Regions from separate parts of the Pengzhenrongella phosphoraccumulans genome, predicted to be linked through region 1. Evidence: riboswitches for the same ligand, from Rfam matches in the RefSeq annotation. Region 1 holds a riboswitch; each other region holds the start of a gene.
The links. A riboswitch is a leader RNA that binds a small molecule or an ion and turns the genes downstream of it on or off. The one in region 1 is predicted to bind cyclic di-AMP.
Positions count from the first base shown of each region.

Region 2: it holds a riboswitch for cyclic di-AMP, as region 1 does, so the genes downstream of both, VTA80_RS05980 (C40 family peptidase) here and VTA80_RS20665 (C40 family peptidase) in region 1, are expected to answer to the same signal.
Region 3: it holds a riboswitch for cyclic di-AMP, as region 1 does, so the genes downstream of both, VTA80_RS00190 (C40 family peptidase) here and VTA80_RS20665 (C40 family peptidase) in region 1, are expected to answer to the same signal.
Region 4: it holds a riboswitch for cyclic di-AMP, as region 1 does, so the genes downstream of both, VTA80_RS01040 (C40 family peptidase) here and VTA80_RS20665 (C40 family peptidase) in region 1, are expected to answer to the same signal.

Region 1 is NZ_CP144210.1:4,465,935-4,470,873, reverse strand. It holds gene VTA80_RS20680 (type III polyketide synthase) at 1-643, shown strand, start outside; gene VTA80_RS20675 (isoprenylcysteine carboxyl methyltransferase family protein) at 662-1,180, shown strand; gene VTA80_RS20670 (NAD(P)/FAD-dependent oxidoreductase) at 1,177-2,232, shown strand; cyclic di-AMP (ydaO/yuaA leader) riboswitch at 2,344-2,535, shown strand; gene VTA80_RS20665 (C40 family peptidase) at 2,537-3,331, shown strand; gene VTA80_RS20660 (heavy metal translocating P-type ATPase) at 3,355-4,939, opposite strand, start outside.
Region 2 is NZ_CP144210.1:1,289,118-1,294,056, reverse strand. It holds gene VTA80_RS05995 (MFS transporter) at 1-298, opposite strand, end outside; gene serC (phosphoserine transaminase) at 291-1,439, opposite strand; gene VTA80_RS05985 (metal-dependent transcriptional regulator) at 1,582-2,277, shown strand; cyclic di-AMP (ydaO/yuaA leader) riboswitch at 2,385-2,586, shown strand; gene VTA80_RS05980 (C40 family peptidase) at 2,673-3,350, shown strand; gene VTA80_RS05975 (HNH endonuclease) at 3,579-4,085, shown strand; gene VTA80_RS05970 (universal stress protein) at 4,205-4,939, shown strand, end outside.
Region 3 is NZ_CP144210.1:33,168-38,106, reverse strand. It holds gene VTA80_RS00195 (ATP-binding protein) at 1-899, shown strand, start outside; gene VTA80_RS00190 (C40 family peptidase) at 1,074-1,841, opposite strand; cyclic di-AMP (ydaO/yuaA leader) riboswitch at 1,843-2,032, opposite strand; gene VTA80_RS00185 (YibE/F family protein) at 2,224-2,667, shown strand; gene VTA80_RS00180 (hypothetical protein) at 2,936-3,193, shown strand; gene VTA80_RS00175 (hypothetical protein) at 3,318-3,734, shown strand; gene VTA80_RS00170 (DUF4395 family protein) at 3,722-4,216, shown strand; gene VTA80_RS00165 (RNA polymerase sigma factor) at 4,402-4,939, shown strand, end outside.
Region 4 is NZ_CP144210.1:209,255-214,193, reverse strand. It holds gene VTA80_RS01050 (hypothetical protein) at 367-666, shown strand; gene VTA80_RS01045 (DUF305 domain-containing protein) at 1,301-1,921, shown strand; gene VTA80_RS01040 (C40 family peptidase) at 2,100-2,891, opposite strand; cyclic di-AMP (ydaO/yuaA leader) riboswitch at 2,894-3,083, opposite strand; gene VTA80_RS01035 (plastocyanin/azurin family copper-binding protein) at 3,509-4,123, opposite strand; gene VTA80_RS01030 (SHOCT domain-containing protein) at 4,120-4,404, opposite strand; gene VTA80_RS01025 (hypothetical protein) at 4,403-4,648, shown strand; partial or broken gene VTA80_RS01020 (DUF3105 domain-containing protein) at 4,781-4,939, opposite strand, start outside.

The DNA.
Region 1 (4,939 bases):
GATCGCCCGCGTGCACGACTACCTCCAAGGCCATCCCGGCGACGTCGGGGTGCTGGTCTCGGTCGAGCTCTGCTCGCTGACGATGCAGCCCGGCGACGACTCGATGGCCAACCTCGTGGCGAGCGGCCTGTTCGGTGACGGTGCGGCCGCCGTCGTGATGGTGGGCGACGAGCGTGCGCGGACGACGGGCGTCGCGGGGCCGGACGTGATCGCGACCCGCAGCCACCTGTACCCCGAGACGCAGGACGTCCTCGGCTGGGGCATCGGCGGCAGCGGGTTCCGGATCGTGCTCGAGGCGAACCTGCCCGACGTCGTCGGGCGTCACCTGCGCGACGACGTCGTGGACCTGCTCGCCGGGCACGGCCTGAAGCCGGGCGACATCACGACGTGGGTCGCGCACACCGGCGGCCCCAAGATCCTCGAGGCCGCAGCCCGGGTGCTCGACCTGCCGACCGCGGCGCTCGCGCTGAGCTGGGAGTCCCTGGCGCGCGTCGGCAACCTGTCCTCGTCCGGTGTGCTGCACGTGCTCGCGGACACGCTCGCGCTCGGCGGTCAGCAGCCGGGCGACCCCGGGGTGCTCTTCGCCCACGGCCCGGGCATCAGTGCCGAGCTCGTGCTGCTCCGCTGGCCGGACCAGGGCTGAGGGCGCGCCGTGCCTGCCCTGAGCGTGATCGCGTTCGATGCCCTGATCGCGGCCGTCGCCGTCGAACGGATCGCGGAGCTCGTCGTGTCCACCCGCCATGCCCGATGGGCGTTCGCCCGCGGCGGCGTCGAGGCGGGTCGGGGCCACTTCCCGCCCATGGTGCTGCTGCACGCGGGGCTGCTCGTGGCCTGCGTCGTCGAGGTGCACGTCGCCGATCGACCGTTCGTGCCGCTCCTCGGCTGGCTCGCGCTGGTGGCGGCGCTCGCCAGCCAGGCCCTGCGCTGGTGGTGCATCGGCACGCTCGGCCCGCAGTGGAACACGCGCGTGATCGTGGTCCCCGGCCTCGCCCTGGTCGATCGCGGGCCGTACCGCTGGCTGCGGCACCCCAACTACGTCGCGGTCGTCGTCGAGGGGATCGCGCTCCCGCTGGTGCACACCGCCTGGCTGACGGCGCTCGTGTTCACGGTGCTCAACGCGGTGCTGCTGCTCGGGTTCCGTATCCCGACCGAGGAGCGCGCCCTGGTCGCCGCCGCATGAGCACCGCGACCCGCGACACGGATGTGCTGGTCGTCGGCGGCGGGCCGATCGGGCTGGCGGCCGCGATCGAAGCGCGACTGGCCGGCCTGGACGTCGTCGTCGTCGAGCCGCGGGGCGCGTCGATCGACAAGGCCTGCGGCGAGGGGCTGATGCCCGGAGCGGTCGCGGCCCTCGCCCGGATCGGGGTGCACCCGCAGGGTCACCCGCTGCTCGGGATCGGGTACCGCGGCGGCGACCTGCACGCCGACCACCACTTCGAGTCCGGCCCCGGGCTCGGGGTGCGGCGCACGACGCTGCACGCCGCCCTGGACGCCCGCGCGACGGCGCTCGGCGTGCGGCGCGTGGCGGGGCGCGTCGGGACGATCGAGCAGGACCACGACACGGTCTCCGCCGCAGGCCTGCGCGCCGGCTGGCTGCTGGGCTGCGACGGTCTGCACTCGACGGTCCGCCGGGTCGTCGGGCTCGACCGGCCCGCAGCCGGGCCGCCGCGGGGTCGGGGAGACCGCGACCGGCGCCGGTTCGGCCTGCGACAGCACTTCCGCGTCGCACCGTGGACCGACCTGGTCGAGGTCCACTGGGGCCCGACGGTCGAGGCGTACGTCACGCCCGTGGCCGACGACGTCGTCGGCGTGGCACTGCTCGGGCCGCCCCACACGGACTACGCGGGTGCGCTCGCGACCTTTCCCGAGCTCGCCGAGCGGCTTCGAGGGGCCGAGCCTGCCGGCACGCTGCGCGGCGCCGGTCCGCTGCACCAGCGCACGTCGCGACGCACCGCCGGCCGGGTGCGCCTCGTCGGTGATGCGTCCGGGTACGTCGACGCGCTCACGGGCGAGGGGCTCCGGGTGGGGCTCGCCCAGGCGGCCGCCGCCGTCGCGCACCTGGACGACGCCGGAGCGTACGAGCGCGCCTGGTCGGCGTCGACCCGCGACTACCGCCTGCTGACGACCGCGCTCGTGGCCCTGGCGACCTCTCCGCTACGCCGGGTGATCGTGCCCACCGCGGTGCACCTGCCGTCGGCCTTCGGCGCGGTGGTCGAACGCCTTGCGCGCTAGGACGAATTGCCGCATAGCAGGCGCGCTTTTGCCCCGAGGCGATCGGTTTGTCCTCGCAGCCCCTCGGCGCGGTAGGGTCGAGCGTCCCTGAGGTTCATCCTCAGGTACGCCCAAGGTGGACCGCCGAGTCCTGCCACCACCGTCTGGGCACCAGGACTTCTCGCTGGCAGGAGCGGGGGAACCACGATCGTCGGGCGCCGCCAGTCGGTGTCCTTGGGGTGAAGCGGGTCGGTACCTCGACCCGCCGGGCGCGACTTCCGCCCGAACCCGACAGCTCACCCCACAGGCGACCGGAGAGGTCACCATGGCTGTGAGCACCACGCCCGCCCGTCATCGCGCGACCGGTCGACCGAGCACCATGCTCGGTGACCTCGCGGACGCAGCCACCGGCAGCCTCGCGTCGGTCGGACGGCGATCCGTCGTCGTCGCTGCCGCTTCCGGTCTCGTGGTCTCCGCGATGGCCGCACCGGCCGGTGCCGCCGAGCCCGGTGACGCGAGCGTCGCGGTGCCGTCAGCCGCCGGCGCCCTCCCGGCCGAGAGCGTGGCTACGGGCGTCGACACGTCCGCGCTGACCTCCGCCGCTCGTGCGGTGCTGGCGTCCGCGCCGGTGGTGAGCGTCGCCGCCGACTCGGCATGGGCGCTGGACATCCCCGCGCTCACCGTCGTCGCCGACCCGCCGCCGCCCGTCCGGGCGCGGGCCGCGTCTCGCAGCGCAGTGCGCGCCGCCATCCCGACGACCACGGGCGCACCGGCCCCCGCCAGCGCGAACGGCAGCGCCGTGATCGAGATCGCGGCCCGGTACGTCGGGGTCCCGTACGTGTACGGCGGCACCACGCCGAGCGGGTTCGACTGCTCCGGCTTCACCTCCTACGTGTTCGCCCAGCTCGGCATCGCCCTCCCGCGCACCTCCAGCGCCCAGCGCAACGCCGGCACGGTCGTCTCGCGTGCGGACGCCCAGCCCGGCGACCTCGTGTGGCACCCGGGGCACGTGGCGATCTATGCCGGTGGCGATCAGCTGATCGACGCACCGCAGCCCGGCGGGAGCGTCCAGTTCCGCGCGATCTACTTCTCCAACCCGGTCTTCATCCGGATCAGCTGACCGCGGACCGCCAGCGTCGGCGGTCAGCGCTCGAAGCGGCGCAACCGCAGGCTGTTGGTGACGACGAAGACCGACGAGAACGCCATCGCGGCGCCCGCGATCATCGGGTTGAGCAGCCCCGCGGCTGCCAGCGGGAGTGCCGCGAGGTTGTAGGCGAAGGCCCAGAACAGGTTCCCCTTGATGGTGCCGAGGGTGCGCCGCGAGAGCCGGATCGCGACCCCGGCCGACCGCAGGTCCGAGCGCACCAGCGTCAGGTCGCTGGCCTCGATGGCCACGTCGGTGCCCGAGCCCATCGCCAGCCCGAGGTCGGACTGCGCGAGAGCGGCGGCGTCGTTCACCCCGTCGCCCACCATCGCGACGACGTGGCCCTCGGCCTGCAGCCGGCGGATCACCTCGACCTTGTCGGCCGGGCGCACCTGGGCGATGACGTCCTGCGGATGGATGCCGACCTGCTCCGCGACCGCGGCGGCCGACCGGGCGTTGTCCCCGGTGAGCAAGATCGGGCGCAGGCCGAGCCGGCGCAGCTCGCCGATCGCCTCGGCGCTGGACACCTTGACGGTGTCCGCGACCACGACGACGCCGCGGATCTCGCCGTCCCAGCCGACCCACACGGGGCTGCGGCCCTGACTCTCGGCGGCGTCGGCCGCGGTGACCAGGGCCGCGGGGGCGTGCTGGGCCCAGTCCTCGGCCAGCCAGGTGCGTTGTCCGACCGTCACGGCGCGCCCGTCGACGACCCCGGCGACGCCGCGTCCCTCGGTGCTCGCGAAGCTCTCGACGGGCGGGAGCGTGCCGCAGCGCTCCCGCGCGCCGTCGGCGACGGCGCGCGCGATCGGGTGCTCCGACGCGTGCTCGAGGGCGCCCGCGAGCAGCAGGACCTCCCCCTCGTTCGCTCCCGCGGCGGCGACGACCTCGACGAGGCTCATCTGGCCCGTGGTCACCGTGCCTGTCTTGTCGAGCACGATGGTGTCGACCCGACGGGTGGACTCGAGGACCTGCGGACCCTTGATGAGGATGCCCAGCTGCGCGCCACGACCGGTGCCGACCATGAGCGCCGTCGGGGTGGCGAGGCCGAGGGCGCAGGGGCACGCGATGATGAGGACGGCCACGGCGGCCGTGAAGGCGGCCTGCGCGTTCGGTCCGAGCACGAGCCAGCCGACGAGCGTCAGCAGCGACAGCAGGATCACGATCGGCACGAACACGGCCGAGACCCGGTCCGCGAGGCGCTGGACGTCGGCCTTGCCGTTCTGGGCGTCCTCGACGAGCCGGGCCATCTGGGCGAGCTGGGTGTCCGCGCCGACCCGGGTCGCCTGCACGACGAGCCGTCCGCCGGCGTTGGTGGTGGCGCCGACCACGGCGTCGCCCGGTCCGACCTCGACCGGCACCGACTCGCCGGTGATCATCGAGGCGTCCACGGCGCTGACGCCGTCCGTCACGGTGCCGTCGGTCGCGAACTTCTCCCCAGGGCGCACGACGAACCGCATCCCGACGGCGAGCTCCTCGACGGCGATGCGGACCTCGGCGCCGTCGCGCAGCACCGCGACGTCCTTGGCGCCGAGCTCGAGCAGCGCGCGCAGCGCCTGCCCGGAGCTGCGCTTGGCACGGGCCTCG
Region 2 (4,939 bases), 1.8 Mb from region 1:
CCACCAGGCGCGCGCTGAAGAACGCCGAGGCCAGCGTGCCGACCGCCATCGCGGTCCCGTGCAGGCCGGCCTGGGCCTTGGTGATCCCCTGCTCCTCGGCGAGCAGCGGGATGCTGGGGGAGAAGCTGTACAGCAGCCATCCCCACGCGACGAAGTGCGCGTACAGCGCGATCGTGACGCGGTCCCGGCGAAACTTGATCGGTGCGATCGGCACGATCGGGAGCCCTGGCTCGGGCACGTCGGCGTCGGGGACGTGGGCGTCGGGCATTGCGGCGGCGGAGACGGTCGGATCAGCCAAGACGGTCGACCACGTGGTCGACGCACGCCGTCAGCGCACGGACGTCGTCGGGCTCGATCGCGGGGAACAGGGCGACGCGCAGCTGGTTGCGGCCGAGCTTGCGGTAGGGGTCGACGTCGACGATCCCGTTCGCCCGCAGCACGGCGGCGACCGCCTTGGCGTCGATGGCCGGGTCCAGGTCGACCGTGCCGACCACGTTCGACCGGGCGGCGGGGTCGGTCACGAACGGCGTGGCCCAGTCGCGGGCCTCGGCCCAGTCGTACAGGTACGCGGCGGAGGCCGCGGTCCGAGCGGCCGTCCAGGCCAGCCCGCCGTGGTCCAGCATCCACGTGAGCTGCTCGGCGAGCAGCACCAGCGTGGCGATCGCGGGGGTGTTGAGGGTCTGGTCCTGCCGCGAGTTCGCGATCGCGGTGCGCAACGAGAGGAACTCCGGCACCCAACGGCCGCTCGACTCGAGCTCGGCCGAGCGCGCGACGGCGTCGGGCGAGAGCAGCGCGAGCCACAGGCCGCCGTCGGACGCGAAGCATTTCTGCGGGGCGAAGTAGTAGGCATCCGTCTCCGCGATGTCCACGGCGAGCCCACCGGCGGCCGACGTCGCGTCCACGAGCGTCAGCGCACCCTGCTCCCGGGATCCCGCCACCCGGCGCACGGGGGCCATGACCCCGGTGGACGTCTCGTTGTGCGGCCAGGCGTAGACGTCGACGTCGTCCTCGAGCTCGGGTCGCGCGAGCTGGCCGGCCGGTGCCGTCCGCAGGGTGGGCTCGGCGAGGAACGGGGCGCGGGACGTGGCGGTCGCGAACTTCGCGCCGAACTCGCCGAACGTGGTGTGCTGCGCGCGCTCGCGGACCAGGCAGAGCGTGGCCAGGTCCCAGAACGCCGTCGACCCGCCGTTGCCCAGCACGACCTCGTAGCCGTCGGGGAGACTGAACAGGTCACCGAGGCCCTCGCGGATGCGTCCGACGAGGCTGCGGACGGGGGTCTGGCGGTGGGAGGTGCCCAGCAGCGAGCCGCCGACCGCGGCCAGAGCGGCGACCTGCTCGGCGCGGATCTTGCTCGGACCGCAGCCGAACCTCCCGTCGTCCGGCAGCAGCCCCGCAGGGATCGCGATGGCGGGGGGCGTGTTACCAGTCGGCTCGGGCACCTCGCGAGCCTAACCTCGCGTGCGGCGCGGACCACCATGACCGGCCTCCGGGCCGCGCAAACCCCCTGGTGGGCACCCCCGACGACACCCCGGAACACCCCGTAGCCTGGGGCCAGAGCGTGATCAACCCGAGAGGCCTTCCGTGAGCGACCTGATCGACACCACCGAGATGTACCTGCGGACCATCTTCGAGCTGTCCGAAGAGGGCATCGTGCCGCTGCGCGCCCGGATCGCCGAGCGGCTGGGGCACTCGGGCCCGACCGTCTCGCAGACCGTGGCGCGGATGGAGCGCGACGGTCTCGTCATCGTCACGGGGGACCGGCATCTCGAGCTGACCCAGGCCGGGCTGCTCAAGGCGACGCGCGTCATGCGCAAGCACCGCCTCGCCGAGCGCCTGCTGACGGACGTCATCGGCCTGGACTGGGAGTTCGTGCACGACGAGGCCTGCCGCTGGGAGCACGTGATGAGCGACCGGGTTGAACGGCGCCTGCTCGAGCTCCTCGACCACCCCCGGCACTCGCCGTACGGCAACCCGATCCCGGGGCTCGCCGAGCTCGGCGACCAGGCCGCACCGGAGGGTTTCCTCGACGGCGTCGTCGCGCTCGCCCAGATCGCGCCGCTCGACGGCGGCACGATCCAGGCCGTGGTCGCGCGGCTCGGGGAGCCCGTCCAGACCGACCCCGAGCTCCTCAGCCGCCTTGCCGAGGCGGGGGTCACCCCCGGCGCGGAGATCAGCGTCGGCAGCGGCCGCGGGGTCGTGACGGTCCGCACCGCCGGCAAGGACCACTACCTCGATCTGCCGGAAGAGATCTCGCGGCACATCTTCGTCAAGGCCTGATCAAACCCACCCGGTGTGACTTTCGTCACCGTAACCGAAACGTGACATTGGGTGGGCCTGTCCGGTACGTTCAACTTGCTCCTCGGAACCCTCATCCGCAGGAGCCCTCGAGCGGATCGCCTAATCCTGCCGCCGCACGGGGTTCCGTACGACTTCGCCGGCAGGGGCGGGGGACCCAAGTTCGTGGACACCGGTGACGGTGACCTTGGGGTGAAGCTGGGCGGACGTCGGTAACGACGCCCAATCAGCCGGGTGAACTCTTCCTACCCGAACCCGACAGCTGACCTCGTAGGCGTTCGGAGAGGCATCACGTGACTGTGAGCATCGCCCGGCACCGCTCTGCGCGCCGACCTGTGACACCACTGAGTGACTTCGCTACCGCCGCAACCGGATCGATGGCCGTCGTCGGCCGCCGCTCGGCTGTCGTTGCTGCCGCTGCCGGACTGGTCGTCTCGACCTTCGGCGCGCCGGCCACCGCGGCGACGTCCGCCGAGAACGCCTCGTCGGTCCCGGCCGTCGACACCTCGGCACTGACCGCCTCGGCGCGTGCCGCTCTCGAGACCGCCCCGGTCGTCACCGTCGCCGCCGACGCCTCCTGGACGCTCGACGTCCCGGCCGTCACGGTCGTCGTCGACGCTCCCAAGCCCAAGCCCGTCACCCGTACCGCTGCGGCAGCGTCTCGCTCGGCCGCTCGGACCGCTGTGCCGGCCGCCGCGAACAGCCCCGTCCCGCAGTCGGTCTCCGGCAACGCGGTCCTCGAGGTCGCGGCCCGTTACGTCGGCGTCCCGTACCGGTCGGGCGGCAAGACCCCCGAGGGCTTCGACTGCTCCGGCTTCACCGCCTACGTGTACGGCCAGCTCGGCATCTCGATGACGTCGCAGTCGTCCGCCCAGCGCAACGTCGGCACCGTGGTCTCCCGCGCGGACGCCCTCCCCGGTGACCTGATCTGGAGCCCCGGCCACGTCGCCATCTACGCCGGCGGCAACACGCAGATCGACGCGCCGAAGCCCGGCGGCTCCGTCCAGTTCCGCGCCATCTGGCAGTCCAACCCGGTGTTCATCCGGGTCAGCTGACCGATCCCCCAACGTTCGGCCCCGGTAGCGCGTCAGGCGCCGCCGGGGCCGTCGCGCGTTCGGGGTAGGGGGCGCGAGCCCCGCCCATCGCCGCGGCCGGGACCTTCCAGAGACGGCCCCGGCTGGTGGCGACGCGGTGTGCGGTTACGATTGTCGCGCTTGTACCTCCACAGCGGGCCGAGTCAGCCAGACGGGCCCGACAACCTGGTCCTGGAGCTCATCGTGCTGATGCCCGTGGCGCCCCCCCGACGGACGTTGCTGCTCAACGCGAGCCTGGAACCCCTCTGCGTGGTGAGCGTCCATCGCGCCGTCGTGCTCGTGCTGACCGGCAAGGCGATGGTTTTGGAGACGGACGGCCGACTGCTGCACTCGGAGCGGTCCGCGGTGCCGGTGCCCCTCGTGATGTGCCTCGTGCGGTACGTGCACGTCCCGCACCGCCGCACGGTTCCGCCGACCCGGCGCACGGTGCTGCAGCGCGACGACCACCGCTGCGCGTACTGCGGGGGCACAGCGGACACCGTGGACCATGTCCAGCCCCGGTCGCGCGGGGGCCGGCACGAGTGGACCAACGTCGTGGCGGCGTGCGCCCGGTGCAACCATCGCAAGGCTGACCGGCTGCTCGCGGAGCTCGGGTGGCAGCTCGAGTTCAGCCCGCACGCCCCGCGGGGGGTGGCGGCGCTGTTCGCTGCGACAGTTCGGACGGATCCGTCCTGGTCTGCCTACCTGGTGGCCTGAGCAGCCCCGCACCGACGGGAATGTATCGGCAAAGGTTTTGGCACGCCCAGCCCTTCCCGCAGGGTATTTTCGAGGGACACTAGAGCAAAGATGCTCTGGGAGTCTCGGGAGGAACAGCCATGACGCGCGACAACGTGGTTCTGGTCGGGGTGGATGGCTCCGCGGCCAGTCTGCACGCGCTCGACTGGGCGGCCGCCGAGGCCGTCACTCACGGGTTCACTCTCAAGCTGGTGTGCGCCTACTCGCTCCCGTCGTTCACCGCAGCCTCCCTCGACGGCGGCTACGCAGCCCTCGACGACACAGCGATCCAGGAGGGCGCCAAGGTCGTGCTCGCCGAGGCCCAGGCGCGCGCCGACTCGCTCGGGGTGGCGGCGACGTCGTGCCTGGCGACCGGGGATGCGACCGGGGTGCTGGTCGACATGTCCCGCACGGCGCGCCTGGTCGTGCTGGGGACGCGGGGTGGGGGCGGGTTCGCCGACCGCCTGCTCGGCACCGTCTCGTCCGCGCTCCCGGCGCACGCCTTCTGCCCCACCGTCGTCGTGCCCACCCGCCCGCCGGCGCGTGCGAACGACGTCGAACAGGCACCGATCGCCCCGGTGCGCCGCATCGTCGTGGGGGTCGACGGCTCACCCGCCTCGGACCTGGCCCTGCGGCAGGCGATCCGGGAGGCGAAGGCCTGGGGCGCCGAGCTGACGGCGGTCGCCGGTGTGCCGCTGGGTTCCGGCACGGGAGCGCTCGCGTGGCTGCCCGCCGCGATCGACCACGAGGCGGTCCTGGCCGACGTCGCCGAGGGGCTCAACGTCGTCGTGGACCGGGCCCTGGTCGACCTGCCGGGGGTGCAGGTCAAGCGGCAC
Region 3 (4,939 bases), 530 kb from region 1:
CGGCTCTCCTCACCTCCGTGGTGGTCAGCATCTTCGTGACTCGGCGTGTCACCCGCTCTCTGACCCCGGTGACCGCCGCGGCCGGCCGGGTGGCCGGCGGCGACTACACCGCGCGGGTCCCCGCCGTGGGCATGGGTACCGAGTTCGACGACCTTGCCGAGGCGTTCAACACGATGGCCGCGGACCTGGGCCGGATCGAGGTGAGTCGATCGCAGATGCTCGGCGACCTCGCCCATGAGATGCGCACCCCGGTCGCCACGTTGGGTGCCTACCTGCAGGCGATCACCGAAGGCGTCGAGCAGGCCGACGCCCCAACCCTGGCCATGCTCGGCGACCAGGTCGCGCGTCTGACGCGGCTCAGCGAGGACATCGCCTTGGTCACCACCGCCGAGGAAGGACGCCTGACGATGCGTCGCACGACTCTCGCTGTCGCGCAGGTCGTGGCCGACGCGACCGCGCAGGCGACCCATCGGTACACCACAGGTGGGGTGGTCCTGGATGTCCGGGTCGCGCCGGTCGCCGCGACCGCCAGGATCGACGCCGACGCAGATCGGATCGCGCAGGTTCTCACCAACCTGCTCGACAACGCACTGCGGCACACCTCGCCTGGCGGCCGGGTCACGCTGATGGCGGACCGCGCGGGTGCGTCAGTCCGCATCGTGGTGGCCGATGACGGCGAGGGAATTCCCCCCGACCACCTGCCGCACATCTTCGATCGGTTCTACCGGGTCGACACCGCCCGAGACCGCGCCCACGGCGGATCTGGCGTCGGCTTGGCGATCGCCAAGGTGATCACCGAAGCGCACGGCGGAACCATCACCGCACACAGCGATGGGCCGGGTCGAGGCGCGGTCTTCACCGTGACGCTGCCCGCAGCCGGGGTGGTCTCAGGCCTCTAGGTGCACCTCGGGCTCGTGGCGCCCGCGAGATCCTGCTGGCACCGTGGATGGCCGGTTGGGTTCATCGGTCGGTCGCCGATTCCCTGGCAGACGAGAGCCTGTCCGCTTGGCTCGAATCGGCAGAAGAGCGCACGACGCCCGGCGACTCGGTGTGCGCCGGGCGTCGCGCGCTGCTCAGCCGACCCGGATGAAGGTCGGGTTGGACTGCCAGATGCTCCGGATCTGAATGGTCTGGCCGGGGCGGGGCGCATCGACCTGCAGGTCTCCGCCGGCGTAGATCGCAATGTGACCGGGGGACCAGATGAGGTCTCCGGGCTGGGCGTCGGCACGGGAGACGACCGTGCCGACCTCGCGCTGGGCCGATGAGGTGCGGGGCAAGGTGATGCCGACCTGCGCGTACACGTAGGACGTGTAGCCCGAGCAGTCGAACCCGGCCGGGGTCGTGCCGCCCCACAGGTAGGGCACCCCGACGTACCGCGACGCGATCTCGACGATGGCGCTCCCGTTCGCGCTGGCAGGTGCGGTCGCGCCGATCGCCGCGGCCGGTACGGCTGCGCGAGCCGCGCTCCGCGACGCGGCAGGTGGGGTTGCGCGGGGCGGCGGGGGTGGCGGGTCGGCCACGACGGCGAGCGCGGGGATGTCCAGGGACCAGGACGCCTCGTCGGGCACGCTGACGATCGGCGAGGTCGCGAGCGCCGCGCGTGCGCCTGCGGTGAGGCTGGAGGTGTCCACGGCGGCGTGACTGATGGTGTTCTCGTTGGGCCCGGTGGCGCTCGCCGGTGACGCGATCACCGACATGATCAGGCCGGAGGACGCCGCGACGACGACGGATCGACGACTGACGACCGAGAGAGTCCCGGTCGCGGTAGACGCGAGCTCGGAGAGGGCGGTGACTGGCCGACCGGCTGATCGGTGGCGGGCGGGAATAGAGCTCACGGGCATGGGGACCTCTCCGGTCGCCTTCGGGGTGAGCTGTCGGGTTCGGGCGGGAGTTTGCGCCCGGCCGATCACGAGCGATCGGCTTCACCCCAAGGACACCGACGTGCGATGTCCGCCGTGCTTGGGTCCCCCGCTCCTGCCAGCGAGACTTCGAGAGGGCCATCGGTGGTGGCAGGACTCGGCGTCCACCCCAGGCGACCCGGGATCGCCCCAGGGTGAGCCGACCCTAACTGACGCGAGCCCCGATTGTCACGGTCAGGTCACGGACCCTCGCAGGTGGCCGTCGACGGACACATTCCCCCGAACGCCAACGAGGCGATAGAGGCCGAGGACAACGGTCTCAACGTCCGCGGGCGCGTCGAGCAGATCTACGCCGCCGGAGGATTTGACTCGATCACTGCGGACGACCTTCGCGGCCGGCTGCGTGGGTGGGCCCGGGGCGCTCAACGACGTGACGATCACCCAGGCGTCCGCAGTTTGGGAGCTGCGCTCCGCGGACCCGAACGCGAGCCCGCGTGAGCTGTTCGGACGCGCGATGCGCATCGGGCTCGATCACATCGCATCGACCGTGTACACGATCGCCTTCGCGTACGCGGGAGCCTCTCTCCCGCTGCTCCTTCTCGTCGAGATCCACCAGCTGCCGCTGGCGCAGACGCTGACGGGCGGGGAGTTCGCCGGGGAGATCGTGCGCACCCTGGTCGGGTCCATCGGACTGGTTCTCGCGATCCCGTTGACAACCGCGATCGCCGCCCTCGTTGCGATCGCGGACCCGGCGAAGCCCTCACGTCAACGACACCGCGTGGCCGAGACAGCGGGCTACCACCACTGATCCAGGCATCTCGTGGACCACGAGCGCCCGCGGGCCGCCACGGGTCCCAGGCTTGGACCAACGGTGCGATCCACCCACCGTCACCGGACCTCGCGTATCGACGCGCTGGGGTTGGCATCGGTGACGAGGGCCGACTTCGCCTCCGTCCGTGATGCCGCGATCTTTGTCGGATCTTTGTCGTTTCGTTGCCGGGATCGATGGATTGGGGCGCAATTCTGGAGTCATCCCGAAAGACAGAATCCACCATGCACGTTGAGGAGTTCACATGATGAGCACCAAGAGCAGCACGAAGCTCGGCCGCGCCGTCGCCACCGCGGCGGTCGCAGCCGCCGTCCTTCTTCAGGCCTCGCCGGCCAGCGCTACCAGCGAAAATGCACGTAGCGAGTCCGTCGCCAGCGGCCCTGCCTACGGTCAGCACGTCTCCGAATGCGCCCACGGCGCTGGCTTCTCCGGCACCCACAACCCGGGGATGCACCAGGGGGCGCACGGCTCGGACCTCATGCGGACCATGTCGGCGGTCGCCTAGCAGACGTGCCCACGATTCTCGAGGGAGCGGGCGGGTCGGGCGTGAGCGCCGGCTCGCCGTTCCTGATGGGCTCCTCCGAAATGGTCAGTCGGGCCTGAGCGCGATCCAGGACAATGTCGCTGCGTTGAAGTCCGACGCTGACCAGAAGGTCATCGCCGCCGATGCTTCCCGCTCGGCGGCGCAAGCCCGGCAGGTCGAGATCGAGCAGCTGATCGCAGACCAGAGTGCCGAACAGCGGACCCTTGAGGGCATGAAGGATCATTCCGAGGCTGAACAGGTCGAGATCGACGCGCAGCGCGCCGTGTTGGCGGCCGATCTCGAGCGAATCATCGCGCAGCAGTGCGCCGCCGAAGTTGCGGCGCGAGCGGCGGCGGCCGCAGGCAGGCCCGCACCGCCGCCAGTTCCGGAGCTGTCAGGAGCTGTCGCCCGTTCATTGTTCGGGAACCCCGGGTCTCCCAGGGGGCAATTCATTGAGTACGGACGTCACGCTCGGCGCGAAAGAGCCCCGGCTAGAAGGAGGATAAAGAGATGGCAAGCCTGAGTGCTTCTTTGGAGGCCAATCTAGATAAGCAGGGATTTGACAGTTTCGACACCGAAGCCAAATCCTGCTTCGCAATGCCGCTGCGATTCACCCCCGCCGTGGGCACGATTCTGATCGTAATCGGACTCTTGTTGCAGTCGCCTATCTGGCTCGGAACCATGGCACTCGTTGCCTTGAGCGGGATAGTTTGGCCGCGCGGGATGATCCTCGACCTGGTCTATAACTTCATCGTGCGACACCTGTTTCGATCTCCGCCACTTCCGTCGACACCAACGCCGCGACGATTCTCGTACCTGCTCTCCACGGTAATGCTGGCACTGTCGGCATTGTTTTTTTACAACGGAGCGCCCGTGCTCGGTCTGATCTCCGGAGGATTTGTCGTCGCCGGGGGAGCGATTCTAACCGGCAGTCTCTGGTGCCTCGGTTCGTGGATCTACAGACTGTTCTTCGGGTCGAGCAGAAGTGTCCGGGAATTGCGTTGAACGGGTTGGTGTAGCGGCCCGCGACCAGCGCGAAGTCGATCGCATTGATCCCGCCGCCGACGACCAGGTCTTTCTACTGGCCACGTGCGCCGACTTCCTTATGCCCATGGATAAAGAAGATCGCCGACGCACGGATCCCCTACCGAGTTCCGGGCCGGGCGGAGCTGCCCGAGCGCCTGGACAGCGTGCTCACCGCCATCCACCTGCTCTTCAGCACCGGCCACACGGCCGGCGAGGGGGACGCGCTCGTCCGTGAGGAGCTCTGCGACCGGGCCCTGCACCTCGCGCGCACCCTCGCCGCGCTGCTCCCCGAGCAGGCCGAGACCCGCGGACTGCTGGGCCTGATGCTCCTCACCGACGCGCGCCGGGCTACCCGGACCGCCGAGCAGGGCCGGCTGCTCCTGCTCGCCGACCAGGACCGGACGCGCTGGGACCAGCGCGCGATTCTGGAGGGGCTCACGGTGACGGCCGGGGCGCTGGCGTCCGGCCCACCGGGGCGGTTCACCCTGCAGGCGGCGATCGCCGGCGTACACGCGATGGCGCCGTCCCTGGAGCAGACCGACTGGCCGCGCGTCGTGCACCTCTACGACCGGCTGCTGGCGGTGTGGAATACCCCGGTGGTCGCGCTGAACCGGGCCGCCGCCGTGGCGTTCGCCGACGGTCCGGCCGCCGCACTGCCGCTCCTCGACGAGCTGGCGACCGATCCTCGGCTCGCCGACTATC
Region 4 (4,939 bases), 700 kb from region 1:
GTTCCCCGACCACCTGCTCTTGGTCGTCGTAGCAACCGTTCTCGCCATCACGTTCCTCGTAGTCCTCGATCGGATGCGCCAACGCGCGATGACTCGCCCAGCGGACCGAGACGCGCACTGAAATATTGACCCAACCTGATCGAGCGTTTCGCACTCATCGACGGTTGATGGGTCACGGTCCGCTACGACGGCCCGGTCATCGCACCGCTCGTCATCGACATCCACGACAGTGTGGCCGGCGGCACCGTCGTGCCCGGTGGCTGGAGTCGAACGGCTCATCCCACGAGCGTTGCGTTTGCGGTAGACGATCCACACGACCTGAGTTGAAAGGGGTGCACGACGGTGGAACTTGGTCTCAATCCGGAGGTGAGAACTCCGCGAACTGTGCGGTGGGCGAGGCGCACCATTTCCTGGTCGCTCGGTATTGGGCTGTTCACGGTCCTGCTCGGCGCCTGGAAGGTCGGCGTGTGGGCGAACCACTGGTACATCGCCGAGCACTTCTACTACGTCGATGTGAACGAGGCGGCCAAGACCGGTCCGTACTGGGACATCACGCAGCTCCTGAGGTCGGGGAACGAGTCACTGCTCGAGGGCTTCGTCTACCTCGGCATTGCTGCAATTTGCTTCGGACTTTTCGCCGTCCTGAGCCGCCGCCACCCGCGGTAGGGACTCCGAACTCCGAGGCCACAATCGAGTCGTTCCACCCCACCGGCGGCCACCAACCGGGCTTTGAGGCAGGTTGCCGGCACGCGCGATGCTGAGCGACAGCGAAGCGGTGGCCACGGCCGTTGTTGACGATGTGGGAGGACGGGACCGTGACGAGCAAGCCTGACCGTCAACATGCCAGCCGCGGTTCCCTCGGCCCGCGCGCTTGACCCCGTCATCTTCATCAGATCTTCATCGAATCTCGACCCTACGAGCGGGGTTCGCCAACGAACTTTGGGATGCCCAGCGGGCGGTCATCGCAGCGCCTCGCGGGTTGCAGTAGACCGATGAATCTGGAATTGATCGTGGGAGGTGCATGTTGGTCCCGAAACGCCCTCTCCCTGGGGGCCGAGCCGTCCCCGCCGACGTGCGTGATTCCGGTCGCGTCGGTGGGGGTTCTCGGTGAACGGCGAACTACGCGTGCACCGCCTTAGGGCACGGCCGCCCCGCGCTGCTCCTTGGGGAACGCCGTCGGGCCACCAATGCGAGCACGTGCCTTCGCGCGCACCCACCACCCTTACAACGCCGCACACCACTCGAAAGTCATTGCCACGAGCCGATTGTCCTGTTGTCCACCGAGCCTTGGAGAAACACCATGAACGTCAAGACCCGCATGACAGCTGTCGGCGGCGCGCTCGCGCTCGCCGTGGTCCTGTCCGCGTGCGCCGGTCAGGAAAGTGCGCCAGCCGCGAGCAGTCCCTCCAGCGCTTCGTCCCCGTCCGTGGCCGTGCCGGTCGACGCCAGCCACAACGACGCCGATGTCACGTTCACCCAAAACATGGTGGTGCACCACGAGGGTGCCGTCCTGATGGCCGATCTTGCAGGACGCACCGCCAGCACCGCAGAGGTCAAAACCCTGGCGGAACGCATCGCTGCCGCCCAGGATCCTGAGATCCGCGAGATGCAGTCGTGGCTGATGGCGTGGGGTGAGCAGAGCGCGGCCGACGTCGACATGGACGGGATGGACATGGGCGGCATGGACATGGGCGGGCTGAGCCAGACAGAGGCGATGGCTGAGCTCAATGCCGTCACCGGGACGGAGTTCGATCGTCGCTTCCTCGAGCTGATGATCGATCACCACCGAGGCGCCATCGAGATGTCCGACTCTCAGCTCGCCGCGGGCAGCAACCCCCAAGCTCTCGAACTCGCCCAATCCATCATCGACGCACAAAAGGCGGAGATCACCGAGATGGAGCAGCTCCTCAAGGGCCTGTAGTTCGATCCCGCATCATCCGCGGCCGGGCGCGCTGTGCACCTGTCGGCTGCACTCAACTTGCTCTGTGCCCTGATCGCACGATTCGGGAGGGTCGGCGACTGGGCGGCCGAGAGGTGCGAGTGCCGGAGCAAGGAACGCGAGACGCCCAGCGGCGTGGCCGCTGGGCGCCTCGCGCTTTTCAGCTCACCCGGATGAACGTGGGGTTGGACTGCCAGATGCTCCGGATCTGGATGGTCTGACCGGGCTTTGGTGCATCGACCTGCAGGTCGCCGCCGGCGTAAATCGAGATGTGACCTGGGGACCAGATGAGGTCGCCTGGCTGGGCGTCGGCACGTGAGACAACCGTGCCGACGTTGCGCTGAGCCGACGAGGTTCGGGGCAAGGTGATGCCGACCTGCGCGTACACGTAGGACGTGAAGCCCGAGCAGTCGAACCCGGACGGTGTCGTACCGCCCCACAGATAGGGCACACCGACGTAACGGGATGCGATCTCGACAATCGCACTGCCGTTCGCGCTCGCCGGTGCAGTCGCGCCGATTTCCGTGGCCGGGGCGGCCTCCGCGGGGACCGCTGCGCGGGCCGTGCTGCGCGATGCGGCAGGCGGGGCCACACGGACCGGCGGGGGCGGTGGGGGCGGCGGGTCGGCGACGATGGTGAGCGTGGGAGTGTCCAGAGACCAGGACGCGTCGACTGGCACGCTGACGACCGGTGAGGTTGCGAGGACTGCGCGTGCACCGGCCGTCAGGCTGGAGGTGTCCACGGCGGGGTGGCTGGTGTTGATCTCGGCGGACACGGTGGCCGTCGCAGGTGCAGCGAACACCGACATGACCAGTCCGGAGGACGCCACCACGACGACGGATCGACGACCCACGACCGAGATGGCCCCGGTCGCGGTGGAGGCGAGGTCGGACAGGGCTGTGACGGGCCGACTGGCTGATCGGTGGCGGGCGGGGATTGAGCTCACGGGCATGGGGGACCTCTCCGGTCGCCTTCGGGGTGAGCTGTCGGGTTCGGGCGGGAGTATGCGCCCGGCCGATCACACAACGATCGGCTTCACCCCAAGGACACCGAGTGCGATGTCCATCGTGCTTGGGTCCCCCGCTCCTGCCAGCGAGACTTCGCGAGGTCCATCGGTGGTGGCAGGATTCGGCGGTCCACCTCAGGGCACCCGGGAATGGCCCCCGGGTTGACCCGACCCTAAATGAAGCGCGCCCCGATTGTCACGGTCAGGTCACAACGTGCTGATTGGTGAGAACGCCAGTCGACACGGCCCAGGCTGTCACAGGGCGCTGCTCGCTGGCCCAGCACCTCTGGCCCGGACCCGGCCCTCGGCGCGAGTCCGGTGGCCGTCCGCCTTGTCGCTCATGCCGCGGTGATCAGATGTCAGAGATCGGGCGGCCCTCCTGGGCCTACGGGTCCTGGCCGTCGAAGCGGTCCCGATGATCCTGCCGCCCGATGATCCCTCGACAGGACCCGGTCCCGCGCCAACAACTGGCACCCGCGCGCAGTATCAAGACGGCAGAGTCAGTCGACTGCGAATGTGGTCGCGGTACAGGAATGAACCGGCACCAGGGCAGGTGACGAGTGTCAGGTCACCGTGAGTTCGGTGGACATCCCGGCGGCGTAGTGGCCGGGGAGGTTGCAGGCCAGCTCGTAGTGGCCGGGGGGCAGGGTCAGGGTGACCCATCCGGAGGTGCCCGGCGCGATTCCTTCGCCGGTGCCCTCGGCGTTGGTGCTCGACGCCTCGCCGAGGCTGCCGGTCTCGTCGATCTGGTTGTCGGCGCCGATGGTGCGGTTGCCGGCCGATTCGCCGTCGGCGAGCGGCAGGACGACCAGCTCGTGGTCTCTGCGGCCGTCGTTGGTCACCAGGAACGACACCTGTCCGTGGGCCACGGTGGTGCGGTCGGCGCGTAGATACATCATCCCGCCGCCCATGCCGGTGCGGCCGCCCATCATGGGGCCGCCCATGTCCGCCGCCGAGACGCGAACGACCTGCCCGGGCAGGTCCGGCGCCGCCTGCGCCGCGTCGGACCCGTACCCCGAGCCGCCGAACCCGGAACCCATGGACGAGCCCTGACCCCAGGTCCCGCCCCACGCCACTGCGGCGAAGATCGAGCCGAGCAGGACCGTCAGGGTCGCGGCCAGGGCCGCGATCAGCCATCCCCGGCGGGGCTGCCGCGTGGTGGTCGAGGGTGCCGTCATCGGTTGCCTCCTCGCGCCGCGGTGATTGCCGCGCGGTGTGCCTGGTAGGTCTCGCCGTCGATGTCGCCCTGGGCCAGTCGGCGGTCGAGGATCTCGAACGGGGACTCCTGTCCGGGCGTTGCCGGCCACGGCGTGGGGGTCGCCCCGGTCTCGGTGCGCCTGCTGTTCGACGGCAGGAGTCGGAGCACCAACCACACGGTCAGTGCGATCAGTGCGATCCAGAACAGGCCCATGAAGACCCACCCGCCGCTGTTCATGCCGTTCCCGTACCAACCCATCATGTCCGTCTCCTTCGCTCGCGCGTGTTTCGTCGGTGCTGACTCCACCCTCTCGTCGCCACACGAGGATCCCGGCGAGGAACGACAAAGATCCGACGAAGATCCGAGTTGCGTGGTTCATCCGGGGGTTGTTGGCCTGAAATTCCGCGAGATGCGCAAAGTGCCCGACGTCGTCGGTTCGCTGGACCCCGAAATCGACGCGGGCTCTCGCCGCGACAACCCCGCTCGCCGAGCTCCCGCCGATTGACTTCCACGCGAGGTGAACGACGCGGGATTGCGCTATTCCGGGGTGCCGACTCCGTCTGAGTAGGAGGCGCCAGGCTCTGGGGTCTGGGGTCTGGGGGCCATTGACGTAGGAGCCAAGGAAGACGGGCAGTCGCTCGTCGGATGCCGAATCGAGCGCGAGCTGGATGCCCCAGGCGCTCGCCACGACGGGCGAGGCGAGCCCCTCGCGGGGGCTCACCAGGACGTAGTTGTCCTTGGCTGCGAAGTCGCGCAGCGTGTCGACCTGGCCGGGAGGCAGGCTCGGGTCGTAGGT